Regions from separate parts of the Streptomyces sp. NPDC015242 genome, predicted to be linked through region 2. Evidence: riboswitches for the same ligand, from Rfam matches in the RefSeq annotation. Region 2 holds a riboswitch; each other region holds the start of a gene.

Region 1 (6,166 bases), on a different contig from region 2:
TGCCGGCCGTCGTCGGTGAGGTCGGAGTCCAGCAGCTCGCACAGGGCGAGGTCCTCGGCGAGGCCGAGCCGGGCCGCCCGCTCGCGCAGCCGCAGCACCGGCAGGGTCGGGATGCCCTCGCGCAGGTCGGTGCCGGGGGTCTTGCCGGACTCGTGGGAGTCGGAGGCGATGTCGAGGACGTCGTCGGCGAGCTGGAAGGCGACGCCGAGCCGCTCGCCGTACTGGGTCAGCACGTGCACGACCGTCTCGTCGGCGCCCGACATCATCGCGCCGAACCGGCACGAGACGGCGACCAGCGAGCCGGTCTTGCCGCCCAGCACGTCGAGGTAGTGCTCCACGGGGTCGCGGCCGTCCTGCGGTCCGGCCGTCTCCAGGATCTGCCCGGTGACCAGCCGCTCGAACGCCTCGGCCTGCACCCGCACCGCCTCCGGGCCGAGGTCGGCCAGGATGTGCGAGGCGCGGGCGAAGAGGAAGTCGCCGGTGAGGACCGCGACGGAGTTGCCCCAGCGGGTGTTGGCGCTGTCCACCCCGCGGCGTACGGCGGCCTCGTCCATCACGTCGTCGTGGTACAGCGTGGCGAGGTGGGTCAGCTCCACGACGACCGCCGACGGCACGATCCCGGGTGCGTGCCGGTCTCCGAACTGGGCGGCGAGCATCACGAGCAGCGGCCTGAACCGCTTGCCGCCGGCGCGCACCAGGTGCTGGGCGGCCTCCGTGATGAAGGGCACCTCGCTCTTGGTGGCCTCGAGCAAGCCTTCCTCGACTGCCGCCAGCCCGGCCTGGACATCGGCTTCCAGAGCCTGGTCCCGCACGCTCAGCCCGAACGGCCCGACGTCGGTCACGAGGGGTCTCCTGTCTGCTGGTGTCTGCCGGTGCTTACGCGGATTGTCGATAGGTCGCTGCCATCACTCGGATCAGCGTATCCGGTCACGTTTCGATCACCGCCAGCGCCCATGCTTACAGGCCGGGCGGTATCCGATCACGACCGCCATGTTTTCGATCAGCTCATAAGAACAGACATGTTCCGACTTTCCAGGAATTCACGACCTATGCTGCATTTGCGGCATTGACGAAGCAAATTCCTCTTGCGGACATTGCACCTCGGATCGTGATCAGTGAATTGAATCACTTTCCCCTCCCTCCCGCCCCGGCCGGGCACCGCGCGGTAGCGCCGTCCGGCGTAAGCGAGTTGAGCCTTGGCTCATGCAAAGGATCAAGCGGTCCCCCACCCCCGGAACAAGGTCATCCGGCGGCCGGTGTGACTCCGGTGCTTGTTCCCGGCATGTGCTCTCGCATACGTTCCGGCCCAGTCCGAGCGGACCGCCGAATCCTGCCGCCGCCCGGACACCCCACACACACCGACTCACTCACGCAGGGCAGGAGCGGGGGACCCAGGTAAGTCGCCGGACCGCACAGCGGAACGGCTCGGGGTGAAGCCGCGCACGACAGCACCACGCCGTGTGCGGCCGGGCACCTCCCGGCCCGAACCCGACAGCTCACCTCGCAGGCGCCGGAGAGGAACATCGCCATGCCCGGACGAGGTAAGCACCGTCGCCCCAGAAGGAACCCGATCACCCGTGGTGTCGTCGCCGCCGGCACCGGTGGGGCGGCACTGACCCTGCCGCTCCTCGGCGCCACGCAGGCCGGCGCCGCCGCCCCCCAGAGCGCGCCCGCCGCGCAGAGCGCTCCGCAGGCCGTCCAGCCCGCCAAGTCGCTCACGTACACCGTGGCCAAGGGCGACACGCTCTACGGCATCGCGGAGAAGTACGACGTCTCCGGCGGCTGGAAGCAGCTCTACAAGGCCAACCGCTCCGCCGTCGGCGACGACCCCAAGGTGATCCACCCGGGTCTGAAGCTGAAGGTCGCCACGGCCAAGGCCACCGCCGGGAAGAAGGCGACGCCGTCCGCGGCGAAGCCCGCGGGCGGTGTCACCCGGGCCACCCCGGCCGCCGCCACGACCTACGCGGACAACCTCGACGGATGGATCCGCGAGGCGCTGGACATCATGGCCCAGAAGGGCATCCCGGGGTCGTACGACGGCATCTACCGCAACATCATGCGCGAGTCGTCCGGCAACCCGCAGGCGATCAACAACTGGGACTCGAACGCCGCCAAGGGCACCCCGTCGAAGGGTCTGCTCCAGGTCATCGACCCGACCTTCGCCGCCTACCACGTCTCCGGCACCCCCTACGACCCGTACGACCCGGTCGCCAACATCACGGCGGCCTGCAACTACGCGGCCGACCGCTACGGCTCGATCGACAACGTCAACGGCCCGTACTGACCGGCCCCGCCCAGCAGTCGCTCGAGGACGACGGCGATGCCGTCGTCCTCGTTCGACAGGGTGATCTCGTCGGCGACGGCCTTGAGTTCGGGATGGGCGTTGGCCATCGCGACGCCGCGCGCCGCCCAGTCGAACATCGGGATGTCGTTGGGCATGTCACCGAAGGCGATGGTGTCGGCCGGCCGCAGTCCCAGGTGCTCGGCGGCCAGCGCCAGCCCCGTCGCCTTGGTCACCCCGCACGGCTGCAGCTCGACCGTGCCGGGGCCCGACATCGTCACCGTCGCCAGCGAACCGACCACGGACCGCGCGGTCGCCGCCAGTTCGTCGTCCGACAGGTAGGGGTGGCGCAGCAGCACCTTGCTGATCGGCTCGCCCCACAGCTCCTCGCGCCGCTCCACCCGCACCGCGGGCAGAGTCGGGTGCGGCATGAGATAGCCGGGCTCGATGAGCGTCAGGCCGTCGACACCGTCCTGGTCGACCGCCGCGTACACCTCCCCCACCTCGGCCTCGATCTTGCCGAGGGCGGTCTCCGCCAGCTCCCGGTCCAGGGTGACGGACCACAGCAGCCGGTGCGCGCCGGCGTCGTACACCTGCGCGCCCTGCCCGCACACCGCGAGCCCCGTGCAGCGCAGGTCGTCCAGGAGCGGCCGCACTCTCGGTGCCGGGCGGCCCGTCACCACGAGGTGCTGGGCACCGGCGTCCGCCACCCGCGCGAGCGCGGCGAGGGACCGGTCGGACAGGGTGTCGTCGCCGCGCAGCAGCGTCCCGTCCAGGTCGGTGGCGATGAGTGAATATGCGAGGGGTGCGGCCATGATCAGAGAATACGGACAACGCGACCGTTCGTTTCATCGCGCGCACACGCCGATTGCCCGGTTGAAGGCCTCTGCACCGGTTGGCAACAACATGGTCCGCTACCTACCCGAGGGGCCGCATCGGGCGGTACCTTCCAAGTGTCCAGGGGGGACTTGATCGGGGGGTCAGGTTGAGCAGTGGGCGCATACGTGTGGCCGGGCCCGGGGAGCTCGGCGAGAAGGAGAGGGAGCGCTGGCGCGCGCTGCGCGCCGCCTCGGAGGCGCCGCGCAACCCTTTCATGGAACCGGAGTTCACCGAGGCCGTCGGTCTGGTGAGGCCGCGGGCCCGGGTCGCGGTGGTCTACGAGGGCCCGGAGCCGGCCGGCTTCCTGCCCTACGAGCGGGGCCCGTTGGGCCAGGGCCGGGCCATCGGGCTCGGTGTCTCGGACGCGCAGGGCGCGGTCCTGCGCCCCGGCCTGGACGTGGAGACGGGCGCGCTGCTGCGGGCCTGCGCGCTGTCGTCCTTCGCCTTCGACAACCTGGAGTCCGGGCAGCGGCTGTTCGTCCGGTACGCGGCGGAGGAGCACACCACCTTCGTGGTGGACGTGGAGAAGGGGTACGAGACCTACGAGTCGGTGCTGCGCGCCCAGTCGCCGAAGTTCCTGAAGACCACCCTGGCCAAGGAGCGCCGGCTGGGACGGCAGGCCGGCGAGGTGCGGTTCGTGTTCGACGAACGCAACCCGGCGGCGCTGCGCACGCTCATGGAGTGGAAGTCGGCGCAGTACCGCAGGACCGGCCGCCGCGACCGGTTCGCGCAGGAGTGGATCACCCGGCTCGTGGGGCACCTGGCCCGCACCCGGGCACCGGAGTGCACCGGCACCCTGTCCGTGCTGTACGCCGGTGAGCGGCCCGTCGCCGCGCACTTCGGACTGCGCTCGGCGTCGGTGCTGGCCTGCTGGTTCCCGGCCTACGACCCGGAGTTCGCGAAGTTCTCGCCCGGTCTGGTGCTGCACCTGCGCATGGCCGAGGCGGCCGCCGCCGCGGGCATCGGCACGCTCGACCTGGGGCGGGGCGCGGCCGAGTACAAGGACGCGCTGAAGACGGGCGAACTGCCCGTGTACGAGGGTGCGGTGACGCGGCCGGGGGCGGGCGCGGCGCTGCACTGGCTGAGCCGCGAGCCGGCGCGCCGCGCGCACAGCTTCGTCCGCAGCCGGCCGCGGCTCGCCGCGCTGGCCGCGCGGACCCTGAAGGGCGCGGCCCGGCTGCGCCGTACCTGACGACGAGGGGGTGGGCGCATGGCCGGATCGGCGCGTGCGCGACAGGAGATCCGGCGGTTCCTGGCCATCGGGGCGGTGCAGGTCGCCGAGCTGGATCTGGACGGCGACCAGGCGGTGCTCAGACCCGGTCCGGGGAACCCGCCGATCACGCACGGTGAGGTGTTCGTCCTGGTCAGACGGCACGGCCGCCCGGTGGGCACGCTGCTCGCGCACGTACCGCAGGGGGCGGATCCGCGGGTCGTGCTGGCAGCGCGGGCGCGGGCGGAGTGCGCCGGTGCGGAATCCGGTGCGCCGGGGGAGCCGCCGTACGCCAGTGTCGTCGTGGCCACGCGGGAGCGGGCCGGGCAGCTGGCCCGGGCGCTGGACTCACTGCTGGCCCAGGACCATCCGCGGTTCGAGATCGTGGTGGTCGACAACGCGCCCGTGACGAACGGGACGCGGGAGCTGGTGGAACGGAAGTACGCCGAGCGCGTGCGGTACGTGTGCGAGCCGGTGCCGGGCCTCGCGGTCGCGCACAACACGGGGCTGGCGGCCGTGCGGGGCGAGGTCGTCGCCTTCACGGACGACGACGTGGTGGCCGACCCGCGCTGGCTGACCGAACTGACCGCGCCCTTCGCCGCCGACGCCGCACTGGGGTGCGCCACCGGGCTGATCCTGCCCGCGCGGCTGACGACACCGGCCCAGGTGCTGCTGGAGAGCCACGGCGGCTTCGCGAAGGGCTTCACTCCAAGGACGTACGACCCGGCGGACCCGCCGGTCGACGAGCCGCTGTTCCCGTTCACCGCGGGGCGGTTCGGCTCGGGCGCGAACATGGCGTTCCGCACGGACGTCCTGCGGTCCGTCGGCGGTTTCGATCCGGCGACCGGCGCCGGGACGCCCGCCCGGGGCGGTGACGACCTCTACGGCTTCGTCCGGGTCCTGGCCGGGGGCCACCGGCTGCGCTACACGCCGTACGCCCTGGTCTGGCACCACCACCGGGAGACCTGGCGGGACCTGGAGACCCAGGCCTACGGCTACGGCGCCGGGCTCACCGCGTATCTGACCGCCGTGCTGGTGAACCGTCCCGCGCTGCTGCCGGCGTTCCTCGCGCGGCTGCCGCGCGGCCTGGCGCACGCCCGGGCCCTGACGGCGGTGCGCGCGGCGGACGGGGCGGGCGGCGGTGGCCTGCCGGGGGACCACGACGCTCGGACCCATCCCTGGCCGCGGCGGCTGTCGCGGCTGCAGCGCAGGGGGATGGTGTACGGACCGGTCGGCTATCTGAAGGCGCGGCACGCGCTGCGCGCGAGTGTGCGGAGGGCGGGATGAGGACGTCGACGAGTACGCGCGGCGAGAGCCGGGGAAACGGCAGAGGCACCCCGGAGCGGGGGACGCGGGACGGTGAGGGACCGATAGCCGCGGCGGGCAGGGACGTCTCACGAGTTCCGGCGCAGGCAGGCGGTCGGGGCGGTGCCCGGGTCGTCCCCGTCTTCCTCTACCACTGCGTGATGGACGATCCACCGTCCTGGATCGCCGAGTTCACGGTCACGCCGCGGCAGTTCGCCGCGCATCTCGACGCCGTGGTGCGCAGCGGGCGCACCCCCGTCACGATCAGCGCGATCGCCGACCACCTGGCCGGCCGGGCACCGCTGCCGCCCCGGCCCGTGCTGCTCACCTTCGACGACGGATTCGCCGACCTGCCCGGCCCCACCGCCGAGGCCCTGGCCGAGCGGGCGCTGCCCGCCACCGCCTATCTCACCACCGGCGCCATCGCCCCGGGCGGCCGCAGTCTGCTGCCGCCCGCCCCGATGATGACCCTGGCCGGCGTGGCGGAGCTG
Region 2 (6,166 bases):
CGTTCGCGGTCGAGGTGGACGGCATCGGGCTCGACCAGCTGGTCGGCGGCTGCGGCGTCGCCGAGGCGGCCCTCACGGCCCTGGACCGGGCCGGTGTCCCGCGCGGGGGGACCCGGGTATCGCTCCAGGGGCTGGGCACCATGGGCGGTGCCACCGCGCGCTTCCTCTCCCGCGCCGGGCTCACGATCGTCGCGGCCGCCGACCTCAAGGGCACGATCGCCAACCCGGCCGGACTCGACGTCGAGCGGCTGCTCACCGCGCGGGACGCCCACGGCACGGTGGACCGCTCGGCGTTGCGCCCGGACGACCTCGAACTCCCGGGCGAGGCGTGGCTGTCGGCCGACGCGGAGGTGCTGGTGCCGGCGGCGGTGTCGTACGCCGTCGACGCCTCCAACCAGGCTCACGTCACGGCCCGCTGGATCGTCGAGGCGGCCAACATGCCGGTCCGTCCGGAGGCGGAGGCGCTGCTGGCCGCGCGCGGGGTGACCGTACTGCCGGACGTGGTGGTGAACTCCGCGACCAACGCCTGGTGGTGGTGGACGCTGTTCGGGGACGTCGGCGCCGACGCGGAGGAGGCGTTCGCGTACACGCGCCGCTCGATGCGGGCCCTGGTCGAGCTGATGCTCACCCGGGCGCGCACCGACGGGACGACTCCTCGCGCGGCCGCCCACGCGATCGCCGCCGACCGGCTGCCGCTGATCGCCCGGCGGTACGGCTGGTACCGCTGAGGCACGCCGGACCGGCCGGATCCGCACGTCGGGAGGGGACCGCCGCGTGGGTAGGGTGACGGCGTGGCGAGAGTCCGGTTGAGCGTGGCTGAGCGGCGTGAGGAACTGCTGCGCGCCGCCGTGCAGCAGATCGAGGCCCGGGGCGTGGCGGCGGTCAGGATCGCCGACGTGGCCTCGGCGCTGGGGGTGAGCAACGCGCTGGTGCTCTACCACTTCGCGTCGAAGGAGCAGTTGGTCGCGGCAGCGTTCCGGCACGCGGCCGAGGCGGACCTCGCACACCTGCGCAAGCTGCTCGGCCGCCGGACGTCGGCGCTGCGGCGCCTGCGCTCGGCCGTGCGCTGGTACGCCCCGACCGGCCAGGCCAAGGGCTGGCGGCTGTGGATCGAGGGCTGGGCGGCGGCCCTGCGCGAGCCGGCGCTGCGGGAGGTCACGCAGGACCTCGACCGCCAGTGGAAGGCGGCTCTCGCCGAGGTGATCGCGGAGGGGGTCGCGGCGGGTGAGTTCCCCTGCCCCGACCCCCGGGCCACGGCCCTCCGCCTCACCGCGTTCCTCGACGGCCTGGCCGTCCAGCTGACGTCCTACCCCGGGGCGCTGCCGCGCGCCCGGGCCCAGCAGTGGACGGAGGAGACCCTGACGCGCGAACTGGGCCTGGCCGCCGCCCCCTTGCCCCCGCCGATGAGCAACTCGGCGTAACGGCCCGGGGCGTGGCGCGGCTCGGCGGGGGCGACGGGCGAAGGCCCCACCCCCACCGAGTGCGGGCGTCTCACGCCACGGCGGCGATCCGCATCCGGATGTCGTCCGGCGACAACGCCCCCTTGGCCGTCACATGGTCGCCCGAGGACTCCCCCCGCAGCCGGCGCCCGATCCACGGCACCAGGAACTCCCGCGCCCAGTGCACGTCGTCCCGCCGGACCTCCAGCGTGCCCCGCGGCGGCAGCGGCGGCCACGGCTGCTCGGGGTCGGCCGGCACGTCGAGCCCGAGCACCTGCCCCGCCCGGAGCGCGACCCGCGTGTGCCCCTCGGGAGACAGGTGCAGCCGGTCGGCGTCCCAGGCCCTGCGGTCCTGCACGCTGCGCAGCGACCACAGATCGAGCACCGGGCAGCCGTACCGGTCGGCGATGGCGCGGACGTGCCCGTTGTACGTGGCGATCTTGCCGCGCAGATGCTTCAGCACGGGCATGCCACGGGTGTCGAACCCGGTCGTCACCATCACCGTCCCGGCCACCGCGGTGAGCCGCGCGAGCGCCCGCTCGAAGCGCTCGGCCACCTCGTCCGGATCGGTGCCGGGCCGCAGGATGTCGTTGCCCCCGGCGCAGAAGGACACGAGGTCGGGGGCCATCTCGACGGCTCGCGGCACCTGGTCCGCCACGATCTGGTCGAGGAGTTTCCCGCGCACGGCGAGGTTGGTGTACCGGAAGTCGCCCTCGGGCCGGAGGTCGGCGAGCAGGACGGCGAGCCGGTCGGCCCAGCCGACGAACGCCCCGTCGGGGCCGGGATCACCGACGCCCTCGGTGAAGCTGTCCCCCACCGCCACGTACGACCCGATCACTGCTCTGCTGTCACTCTTCGAATCGTCTGCCACAGCCGCTCATGATTCACCCTCGAATGTGACCTACGCGACCGTAGGAAGGGGTTGACGGGCGGTGAGATAAGCCACTGCCAAAGTGTTCGCCAACTGTGGAATAGCCGACCGGACGGGAGTGTTGCCGCCGTCCCGCGCCGAAGGCCGGACCCGGGGTGCCGGGTCCGGCCTTCGGTGGCGTGTCAGGCGGGTGGCCGTGCGATCGGGTCAGCCGACGGAGACGCCGTGGGAGCGCAGGAAGGCGACCGGGTCGATGTCGGAGCCGTAGCCGGCCGCGGTGCGGATCTCGAAGTGCAGGTGCGGTCCGGTGACGTTGCCGGTGGCGCCGGACAGGCCGACCTGCTGTCCGGCGGTCACGGTCTGGCCGGCCGAGACCGAGAGCTGCGACAGGTGGGCGTACTGGGCGTAGTGACCGTCGTTCAGCCTGACGACGACCTGGTTGCCGTACGCGCCGCCCCAGCCGGCGGAGACGACCGTGCCCGCGCCGACGGCCTTGAGGGAGGTGCCGGTCGGGACGACGAAGTCGACACCGGTGTGGTAACCGCTGGACCACATGCTGCCGGACATGCGGTACGGGGTGCCGACGGTGGCACCGTCCACCGGGGAGCTGTAGCCACTGGCGTTGCTCTGCGCGGCGGGCTGGGCGGCGGCCGGCTCGGCGGCGGTCTCCGCCTTCGCCGGTGCGGACGAGGACTTCTTCGCGGGCTTCTTCGCGGTGCCCTTCGCCGGCTCCTCGGCGGAGGCCTTCGGCGCGGACGGCGCCTCGGGCGCGCTCGCCGCGGCCTTCTTGCCCAGGGAGAGCTTCAGGCCCGGGTGGATCAGGGACGGGTCGTCGCCGACGGCGTCGCGGTTGTCCGAGTAGAGCTTCTTCCAGCCGCCGCTGACGTTCTGGTCGTCGGCGATCTTCGCCAGATAGTCGCCCGCCCTCACGGTGTAGGTACGCGCGCCGGTCGCCTTTCCGGCGGCCTTCTTCCCGGCGGCCGGAGCCGCCTGGACGGCCTTTTCCGGAGCCGACTGGGCGGGGGCGGCGTGGGCGCCGGCGGCACCCATGAGGGGAAGGGCGAGAGCGGCTCCGCCGGTTCCGGCGACGGCGATGGAGCGGGTGAAACGCTGAGTCTTGGGACGGCGGTGCTTACCCTTCGCGGGCATGGCGCATTCCTCTCCGTCGCCTGCGAGGTGAGCTGTCGGGTGCGGGCTGGAGATGCCCGGCCGCGCCGAGGCGCGGCTCAACCCCAAGCCCGTTCCGGGAACCGGAACAGGCGTCTTACCTGTGGGTCCCCCGCTCCTGCCGTACGTCGGGTCAGTGGGTGTGCGGGCTCCGGGCGGCGGCAGGATTAGGCGTCCGTCCGGAGTGGACTGGAACGTAAGCGACCAGGACGCGGCGGGACAAGCTTGCGGTTGCCCGTGCGGCCTTTTTCCTCGACGCGTCGACACATTTCCCGTCACCGAGCGTGGATTTCCGATCTTGCCTTTTCCTCAATGGCCTCGCGAAACACCCTGATTACGTGCACATGGCGACAACACATCGTCACCGGTATGACGATGGTCACGCACCTTGCCCCCATCTCCTGTACGACCAGGGCACGTTATGGCGAACCGGCCTAAGCGCCTTATTCGGACAAGAAGCACTACTTCCGCTTAAGGCGGACCACGGCGGCGTCCAGGTCGCCACGCAGACCGACCCGCAGTCCGTGATGCAGCAGCACGCCCCCTCGGTGAAGTTCGCCCGTTTCGAGGCATTCGTACGTCGCCGCCGGATCGATGCCGCGGAGCCGGAGTGCCGGACCGGGCTCGCCGTAGCGTTGCGCCGGGAGCCAGGCGAGGACGACCGTCTCGTCGCCGAGGACGTACTGCACGGCGCTCAGGCCGCTCCCCGGGGGTCGCAGCCGGTACAGGTCGCCACGCTGCACCACGGGCCGGATCTCCTTGTAGAGCCGCACCCACTCCCGCGCCTCGGCCAGTTCCTCCTGCGTCCACCGCGTGAGGTCGCCGCCGACCCCGAGCACCCCGGCCATGGCGCTGACGAACCGGAAACGCAGGGAACTGGCCCGGTGGTTGAGCATGGCGTTGGGGCTGTCGGTGACCCAGGCGGCCATCACGCGCGCGGGGTGGATCTGACTGAAGCCGTGCTGGACGGCGAGCCGGTCCAGGGGGTCGGTGTTGTCGGACGTCCACACCTGGTCCGTGCGGCTCAGCACGCCCAGGTCGATCCGGCCGCCGCCGCCCGAGCAGGACTCGAAGGCCACACCCGGGTGTGCGGCCCGCAGCCGGTCCAGCAGGGCGTACAGGGCGCGGACGTGGTCCACCCAGAGCCGCTGCGGATACGGATCCTCCGGCCAGCCGGCGTCGGTGAAGCAGCGGTTGAAGTCCCACTTGACGTAGTCGATCGGGGCGCTGGAGAGGAGCCCGTCCAGCTGTCCCCACAGATACTCCTGGACATCCCGCCGGGCGAGGTTGAGCACGAGCTGATTGCGGAACTCCGTCCGCTTTCGTCCCGGTTGGTACTGCACCCAGTCCGGGTGGGCGCGGTACAGGTCGCTGTCGGGGTTCACCATCTCGGGCTCGACCCAGATGCCGAACCGCATGCCGAGGCCGTGCACGTGGTCGGCGAGGGGTTTCAGCCCGCCGGGGAAGCGGTCGGGGTTGGGCGTCCAGTCCCCGAGCCCCGCCCGGTCGCTGGTGCGCGCCCCGAACCAGCCGTCGTCGACCACGAACAGCTCGACGCCGAGGGCCGCGGCCCGCTCGGCGAGCGCCCGCTGCTGCTCCTCGGAGATGTCGAACTCGGTGGCCTCCCAGGAGTTGAACAGCACCGGCCGGTCCCGCCCGGCGTCCGGGATCACGTACTTCCGTTGCCAGGCGTGCCAGGCGCGGCTCACCCCGCCGAAGCCGCCGTCGCTCCACAGCCCGGCGAAGACGGGGGTCGTGTACGACTCCCCGGCGCCCAGAGTCAGCAGACCCGAGTCGTCGTGGCCGGCGCCGCCGGTGATCTGCACGCGCGCGTCGGGGAGCTGGGCCACACAGATCCGCCACGAGCCGGACCAGCCCAGGGCGCAGCCGTAGACCTCGCCGTGCTCCTCGGTCGCGTCGGTGTCGAGGGCGACCCAGGGCAGATGCTGGTGGCCGGTGTGGCCGCGGCGGCTGCCGATCACCTTCTCGCCGTAGGTGAGCTCGGAGCGCACCAGCCGGGACTCGGCCGCCCAGCGGCCGTGCAGCTGGGACAGCCGCCAGGTGCCGCGGTCGGGCAGGGTCCAGGCGGCGGAGTCGGCGCGCAGCACCTCGGTCTCGGGCCCGCGGTTGTCCAGGGTCACCCAGCGCTCGACGACGTCGGCGCCGGGGCGCATCCGGTAGTGCAGGGTGATCGTCAGGCCGCCGTCCCGGAAGCGCAGGCGCAGTTCGCCGTCCGGCGTGTCGTGCCCCTCGAAGACCCACTCGGTGCCGCGCCGCCCGGCGGTGCGCACGGACAGGGCCGGGCGGACGAACCGGGGGCCGCCCTCGACGGGGTACTCCTCGCGGCCGTCGAGCGGGGACTCGAAGGGCCGGTACTCCGGCAGCGGACGGGCGGCGAGGGCCTCGGCGTCGGCGAGCGTGATGCGCGGGCCCCAGTGCAGATGCAGCAGTTCGTGCCGGTCGGTGACGTGGACGGCGTAGCTGCCGGCCGGCCCGGACAGCACCCAGGTGCGGCCGTCCTCGGAGATGTCGATCATCGAGCCCCCACAGGTTCGAACAACCGCGAACAGGTGCGATCACGCGGCAACATCATCGGGGGCGGCGGGCGCTCCGGGCAACGCCTGTGGACACTTCATTGCCCCTGGCACCCATGTCGTATGGTCGAGTGGTGCCCGCCGGCGAGCCCGCG
Region 3 (6,166 bases), on a different contig from region 2:
CACGTCTTCGGCGACGCGACGGCCACGACCCCCGAGGAGGTCAAGGAGCACTGGCTGCGCACCAAGGCCGTCGAGAAGCGGCGCACGTCCGTCACCGAGGGCGTCCCGCTGGGCCAGCCCGGCCTGGCCCTCGCGGCCAAGCTGGCCTCCCGGGCCCGCACAGCCGGTCTGGACATACCGCTGCCGCCCGTCGAGGGCATCGGCTACGAGCTGCTGGCCCTGGCCGTCCGCGCTGAGGCGGAGGGCGTGGACCCCGAGGCGGCCCTGAGAGCGGCGGCGCGCGCCTACCGGGACGCGATCCGGCAGGCGGAGGGCTGAGCGGACCCGGACAGGACGGGGCCGGCGGGCCGGATACGGTCGGAGCGTGACCGACCAGCCCCAGCCCAGCCCGCCCGCCCCGGCCCCCGCCCCCGACCTGTTCACCTGGGAGTTCGCGAGCGACCCCTACCCCGCCTACGCCTGGCTGCGCGAGCACAGCCCCGTGCACCGGACCCGGCTCCCGAGCGGCGTCGAGGCCTGGCTGGTCACGCGCTACGCCGACGCCAAGCAGACCCTCGCCGACCCCCGGCTCTCCAAGAACCCGGCGCACCACGACGAACCCGCGCACGCCAAGGGCAAGACGGGGATCCCCGGGGAGCGCAAGGCCGAGCTGATGACGCACCTGCTCAACATCGACCCGCCGGACCACACCCGGCTGCGGCGGCTCGTGTCGAAGGCGTTCACGCCCCGCCGGGTCGCCGAGTTCGCGCCGCGGGTGCAGGAGCTCACCGACCGGCTCATCGACGGGTTCGCCGGGAAGGGCGGCGCCGACCTCATCCACGAGTTCGCCTTCCCGCTGCCCATCTACGCCATCTGCGACCTGCTCGGCGTCCCCCGCGAGGACCAGGACGACTTCCGCGACTGGGCGGGCATGATGATCCGTCACCAGGGCGGCCCGCGCGGCGGGGTGGCCCGGTCGGTGAAGAAGATGCGCGGCTACCTCGCCGACCTCATCCACCGCAAGCGGGAGGCGCTCCCCGCCGAACCCGGCCCGGGCGAGGACCTCATCTCCGGCCTGATCCGCGCCTCCGACCACGGCGAGCACCTCACCGAGAACGAGGCCGCGGCCATGGCCTTCATCCTGCTCTTCGCCGGCTTCGAGACGACCGTGAACCTGATCGGCAACGGTACCTACGCCCTGCTCACCCACCCCGGGCAGCGCGCCCGCCTGCAGGCCTCCCTCGCCGCGGGGGAGAGTGGCCTGCTGGAGACCGGCGTCGAGGAACTCCTGCGTTACGACGGCCCCGTCGAGCTCGCCACCTGGCGGTTCGCCACGCAGCCGCTCACCCTCGGCGGGCAGCGGATCGACGCGGGCGACCCGGTCCTGGTCGTCCTGGCCGCCGCCGACCGGGACCCGGAGCGGTTCGCCGATCCGGACGTGCTCGACCTGTCCCGGCGCGACAACCAGCACCTCGGCTACGGCCACGGCATCCACTACTGCCTGGGCGCCCCGCTCGCCCGTCTGGAGGGCCAGACGGCGCTCGCCACCCTCCTCACGCGCCTGCCGGACCTCCGTCTCGCGGCGGACCCGGAGGAGCTGAGGTGGCGCGGCGGGCTCATCATGCGCGGCCTGCGGACCCTGCCGGTGGAGTTCACGCCCGTGTCCAGGTGACACACCCTCAGGAATGTGATCTTCACGTGATCTGCGCGGCATGAACTTGTGACAAGTGATCGTCTGCCGATACGTTCACCCATCAACGCGGCCGGGACGCCCGGCCAGCGGGTCACTGCTGTCTCGCGAAAGGTCTCCGTATGCTCTCCGGGAACGGTCGGCACCGTCGCCCCCGCCAGGCTCCGGCACTCCTCGTCGCGGCCGGAGTGACCGGCTCCGCCATCGCGATCCCGCTCCTCGGGGCCTCCGGTGCCAGTGCGGCGGACGGCTCGACCTGGGACCGGGTCGCGGACTGCGAGACGGGCGGCGCGTGGAGCCAGAACAGCGGCAACGGCTACTACGGCGGCCTCGCGCTGTCCCAGGAGGACTGGGAGAACCACGGCGGCCTCGAATACGCCGCGAGCGCCGACCTGGCCAGCCGCTCCCAGCAGATAGCCGTGGCGGAGAGAATCCTCGCCGACCAGGGGGTCGGCGCGTGGCGCACCTGCGGACTGCTCTCCGGTCTCGAGCAGGGCGCGCCGGACCGGGCCGGCGAGTCCGGTTCGTCCGGTGACTCCGCTTCATCCGGCTCGTCCGGCTCGTCCGGGCTGCTCGACTCGCTGGATCCGTCCGGGTCCTCCTCGCCCTCTCCGTCCACCGCGTCCCCGTCGGCTTCCCCGTCCGGCGCGCCGTCTGACGGTCCGTCGGCAGCTCCGGACGAATCCGCCAAGTCCGACAAGTCGCCCGAGGCCTCCTCCTCGCCCTCGGCGCGGGAGGGGTCCGGCGGCTCGCCGTCGGCGTCCCCTGAGGCCGAGGCGTCCGGCAACTCCCGCCCGGACGGCGGCTCTTCCGGCCTCGCGGACACCGGCTCCGGCCGGCATCGCGGCCCCAGCGCCGACGAGGGCACCGGATCCGCGGACGGGTCCGCGGCCGGCTCCACGGGCCGGCATGCGGCGCGCGACGACGCGGCGGCCGGCGAGGCGTCCGAAGGTGCCTACATCGTGGGTGTCGGCGACGACGCCTGGTCCATCGCCGACTCCCTCCGGATCAGCGGCGCATGGCAGGAACAGGCCGCCGGGGACGAGCAGGCCGCCGAGGGCGGCGAGGCCGCCGTCGTCGCCGGTCAGACGCCTGGTCAAGCGGACGAAGCGGGCGAGAGGTAGTCGTTCGGGCAGTGCGGAAACGGCGGTGGAAGTCGCCCCGAAACCACGCGAGTTCACGCCGTGTTTCGCACTGAATGTCCCATATAAGAGCGGTGAGAGATAGATCTCAGAAGCCCTGATCGTCTTTGAAATTCGGCGGATCACCTGTCTACGGTCGTGATCGCTCGTCACCGCGAGCCCCGGCTGCCGCAACGCCGAATCCTGCCAGCGGCCGCCCGGGAACAGTCGTCGCGTCAAGCGCCGTAGGCAGGAGCGGGGGACCCAAGGTAGGTGCCCGACCGGCCGGTTGGCCGGAAGGGCTTGGGGTGAAGCCGTGTCCCGTGAGGGACGCGGCCGGGCAACTCAACCGGCCCGAACCCGACAGCTCACCTCGCAGGCGTCGGTGAGGGGATCTCTCCATGCTGTTTTCCGGCAAGGGCACGCACCGCCGTCCGTCCAAGGCCACTCGCGCCATCGCCATCGCCGGTGTCACCGGTGCCGCCGTCGCCGCCCCGCTGATGGCGGCCGGCAACGCCTCCGCCGCCACCGCGTCCGAGTGGGACGCCGTCGCCCAGTGCGAGTCCGGCGGCAACTGGTCCATCAACACCGGCAACGGCTACTACGGCGGTCTGCAGTTCTCCGCCTCCACCTGGGCCGGCTACGGCGGCACCAAGTACGCCTCCACCGCCGACCAGGCCACCAAGGCCCAGCAGATCGAGATCGCCGAGAAGGTCCTCGCGGGCCAGGGCAAGGGTGCCTGGCCGGTCTGCGGCAAGGGCCTGTCCAGCGCCGGCTACACCGGCGGCGGCTCCACCGACTCCGGCAGCTCCTCGCAGAGCCAGAGCCAGAGCCAGAGCCAGCAGAGCACCGAGACCCGCGAGACCCAGCAGCAGCCGGCCTCCCGCTCCGACGAGCGCCCGGCCGCCAAGAAGACCGTCACCACCCCGACCGGCAAGAAGGTCAAGAAGGGCGACGGCGAGTACAAGGTCGCCAAGGGCGACACCCTCAGCTCGATCGCGGCCGAGGAGAAGGTCAAGGGCGGCTGGGAGCGGCTCTTCCAGCTGAACAAGGACATCGTCGAGGACGCCAACCTCATCTACCCGGGCCAGCAGCTGCACCTGAAGTAAGCAGCGGCCCACCCCCGTCCCCACGGGCTCTCCGCCCCGGCGTGTTGCCGTACACGCCGGGGCGGGGTGTTTTCCGGCCGGGCCGTCGGCGGAGGTTTCGGCCGGATGTGGCGAACCGGCTTTGTTCCGTTCGGAAACAATTTACTCTCGGTTCTGTCCATGGGGTGGGCGACCCGGTGGCCGATCGCCCGGAGCCGGTTAGGCTCATGTCGCGAGCCACCGGCCCGCACCCCGCCGGGTCCACGCGACCCGCGTACCCGCGTCACATGAAGAAGGAGATGCTCGTGCCGTCCATCGACGTCGTCGTAGCCCGGGAAATCCTGGACTCCCGAGGCAACCCCACGGTCGAGGTCGAGGTCGGCCTCGACGACGGCAGCACCGGTCGTGCCGCCGTCCCGTCCGGCGCCTCCACGGGCGCCTTCGAGGCCATCGAGCTCCGCGACGGCGACTCGAACCGCTACCTCGGCAAGGGTGTGGAGAAGGCCGTCCTCGCGGTCATCGAGCAGATCGGCCCGGAGCTCGTCGGCTACGACGCCACCGAGCAGCGTCTGATCGACCAGGCGATGTTCGACCTGGACGCCACCGACAACAAGGGCTCCCTCGGCGCCAACGCCATCCTCGGCGTCTCGCTGGCCGTCGCCCACGCCGCCTCCGAGGCGTCCGACCTGCCGCTGTTCCGCTACCTGGGCGGCCCGAACGCGCACCTGCTGCCGGTGCCGATGATGAACATCCTGAACGGCGGCTCGCACGCCGACTCCAACGTGGACATCCAGGAGTTCATGATCGCCCCGATCGGCGCGGAGTCCTTCTCCGAGGCCCTGCGCTGGGGCGCCGAGGTCTACCACACGCTGAAGAAGGTCCTGAAGAGCAAGGGCCTGGCCACCGGCCTCGGCGACGAGGGCGGCTTCGCCCCGAACCTCGGCTCCAACCGCGAGGCCCTCGACCTCATCCTCGAGGCCATCAAGGAAGCCGGCTACACCCCGGGCGAGCAGATCGCCCTGGCGCTCGACGTCGCCGCCTCCGAGTTCTACAAGGACGGCGTCTACACCTTCGAGGGCAAGGAGCGCTCGGCGGCCGAGATGACCGAGTACTACGCGGAGCTCGTCGACGCGTACCCGCTCGTGTCCATCGAGGACCCGCTGTTCGAGGACGACTGGGAGGGCTGGAAGACCATCACCGACAAGCTCGGCGACAAGGTCCAGCTCGTCGGCGACGACCTGTTCGTCACCAACCCCGAGCGCCTGGCCCGCGGCATCGAGGAGGGCGCGGCCAACGCCCTGCTGGTCAAGGTCAACCAGATCGGCTCGCTCACCGAGACCCTGGACGCCGTGGAGCTGGCCCAGCGCAACGGCTTCAAGTGCATGATGTCCCACCGCTCCGGCGAGACCGAGGACGTCACCATCGCCGACCTGGCCGTCGCCACCAACTGCGGCCAGATCAAGACCGGCGCCCCGGCCCGCTCCGAGCGCGTCGCCAAGTACAACCAGCTGCTGCGCATCGAGGAGATCCTCGACGACGCCGCGGTCTACGCCGGCCGCAGCGCGTTCCCGCGCTTCAAGGGCTGACCGCGAAAGGCCCGACCCGTTCGAGGCAGCGTCGTACGTACGTCCCCGTACTCGGTCCCGTACCGTGTCCGGGGACGTACGCGCGTATGACGGTGCAGCGGGAGGCGGACAGACATGGCCGTGAAGGACCGGGACCGGTTCTCCACCGCGACCAGGATCCGGCTGCTCGGTGAGCAGACCGCGGCCCGGGTCTACCGTTCGCAGACCAAGCGGCAGGCCCGCCGCTCCCGGCTGACCGGCCGGGCCGCGCTGCTCGCCCTGGTGATGTGCTCGCTCATCGTGGCCCTGGCCTATCCGATGCGGCAGTACGTCTCCCAGCGCGCCGAGATCGAGGACCTGCGGCGCGAGCAGCAGCAGGCCCGCGAGCGGGTCGAGCACCTGCGCGACCTCAAGGCGCGCTGGCAGGACGACGCGTACGCCGAGCAGCAGATCCGCCGGCGGCTGCACTACGTCATGCCGGGGGAGACGGGCTTCATCGTGATCGACCCGCACGCGGCGAAGCAGTCGCGCACCGACCTCGGGGCGGCCGACCGCCCCTGGTACGCCAATGTCTGGGACGGGGTCGACAAGGCCGACGCCTCCGACCAGTGACGCGCCCCAGTGACCCAGCGGAACACCCAGAGAAAGACAGCCTGAAGACAGTCATGGAAACGCCCCCGCCGACCACCCCGCGCACCGAGCCCACCGACGCGGACGTCGAGG

Evidence for each region. A riboswitch is a leader RNA that binds a small molecule or an ion and turns the genes downstream of it on or off. The one in region 2 is predicted to bind cyclic di-AMP.
Region 1: it holds a riboswitch for cyclic di-AMP, as region 2 does, so the genes downstream of both, ACF07N_RS10810 (transglycosylase SLT domain-containing protein) here and ACF07N_RS21000 (peptidoglycan DD-metalloendopeptidase family protein) in region 2, are expected to answer to the same signal.
Region 3: it holds a riboswitch for cyclic di-AMP, as region 2 does, so the genes downstream of both, ACF07N_RS25920 (transglycosylase family protein) here and ACF07N_RS21000 (peptidoglycan DD-metalloendopeptidase family protein) in region 2, are expected to answer to the same signal.

The regions. Positions count from the first base shown of each region.
Region 1 is NZ_JBIBUF010000002.1:1,162,266-1,168,431, forward strand. It holds gene ACF07N_RS10805 (polyprenyl synthetase family protein) at 1-842, opposite strand, end outside; cyclic di-AMP (ydaO/yuaA leader) riboswitch at 1,347-1,525, shown strand; gene ACF07N_RS10810 (transglycosylase SLT domain-containing protein) at 1,529-2,284, shown strand; gene ACF07N_RS10815 (HAD family hydrolase) at 2,248-3,096, opposite strand; gene ACF07N_RS10820 (GNAT family N-acetyltransferase) at 3,267-4,352, shown strand; gene ACF07N_RS10825 (glycosyltransferase) at 4,371-5,657, shown strand; gene ACF07N_RS10830 (polysaccharide deacetylase family protein) at 5,837-6,166, shown strand, end outside.
Region 2 is NZ_JBIBUF010000006.1:91,177-97,342, forward strand. It holds gene ACF07N_RS20985 (Glu/Leu/Phe/Val dehydrogenase dimerization domain-containing protein) at 1-728, shown strand, start outside; gene ACF07N_RS20990 (TetR/AcrR family transcriptional regulator) at 792-1,421, shown strand; gene ACF07N_RS20995 (SGNH/GDSL hydrolase family protein) at 1,492-2,277, opposite strand; gene ACF07N_RS21000 (peptidoglycan DD-metalloendopeptidase family protein) at 2,518-3,459, opposite strand; cyclic di-AMP (ydaO/yuaA leader) riboswitch at 3,464-3,621, opposite strand; gene ACF07N_RS21005 (alpha-galactosidase) at 3,939-6,014, opposite strand.
Region 3 is NZ_JBIBUF010000008.1:87,384-93,549, reverse strand. It holds gene ACF07N_RS25935 (nucleoside triphosphate pyrophosphohydrolase) at 1-318, shown strand, start outside; gene ACF07N_RS25930 (cytochrome P450) at 365-1,651, shown strand; gene ACF07N_RS25925 (transglycosylase family protein) at 1,792-2,793, shown strand; cyclic di-AMP (ydaO/yuaA leader) riboswitch at 3,022-3,187, shown strand; gene ACF07N_RS25920 (transglycosylase family protein) at 3,192-3,899, shown strand; gene eno (phosphopyruvate hydratase) at 4,184-5,464, shown strand; gene ACF07N_RS25910 (septum formation initiator family protein) at 5,579-6,055, shown strand; gene ACF07N_RS25905 (DUF501 domain-containing protein) at 6,109-6,166, shown strand, end outside.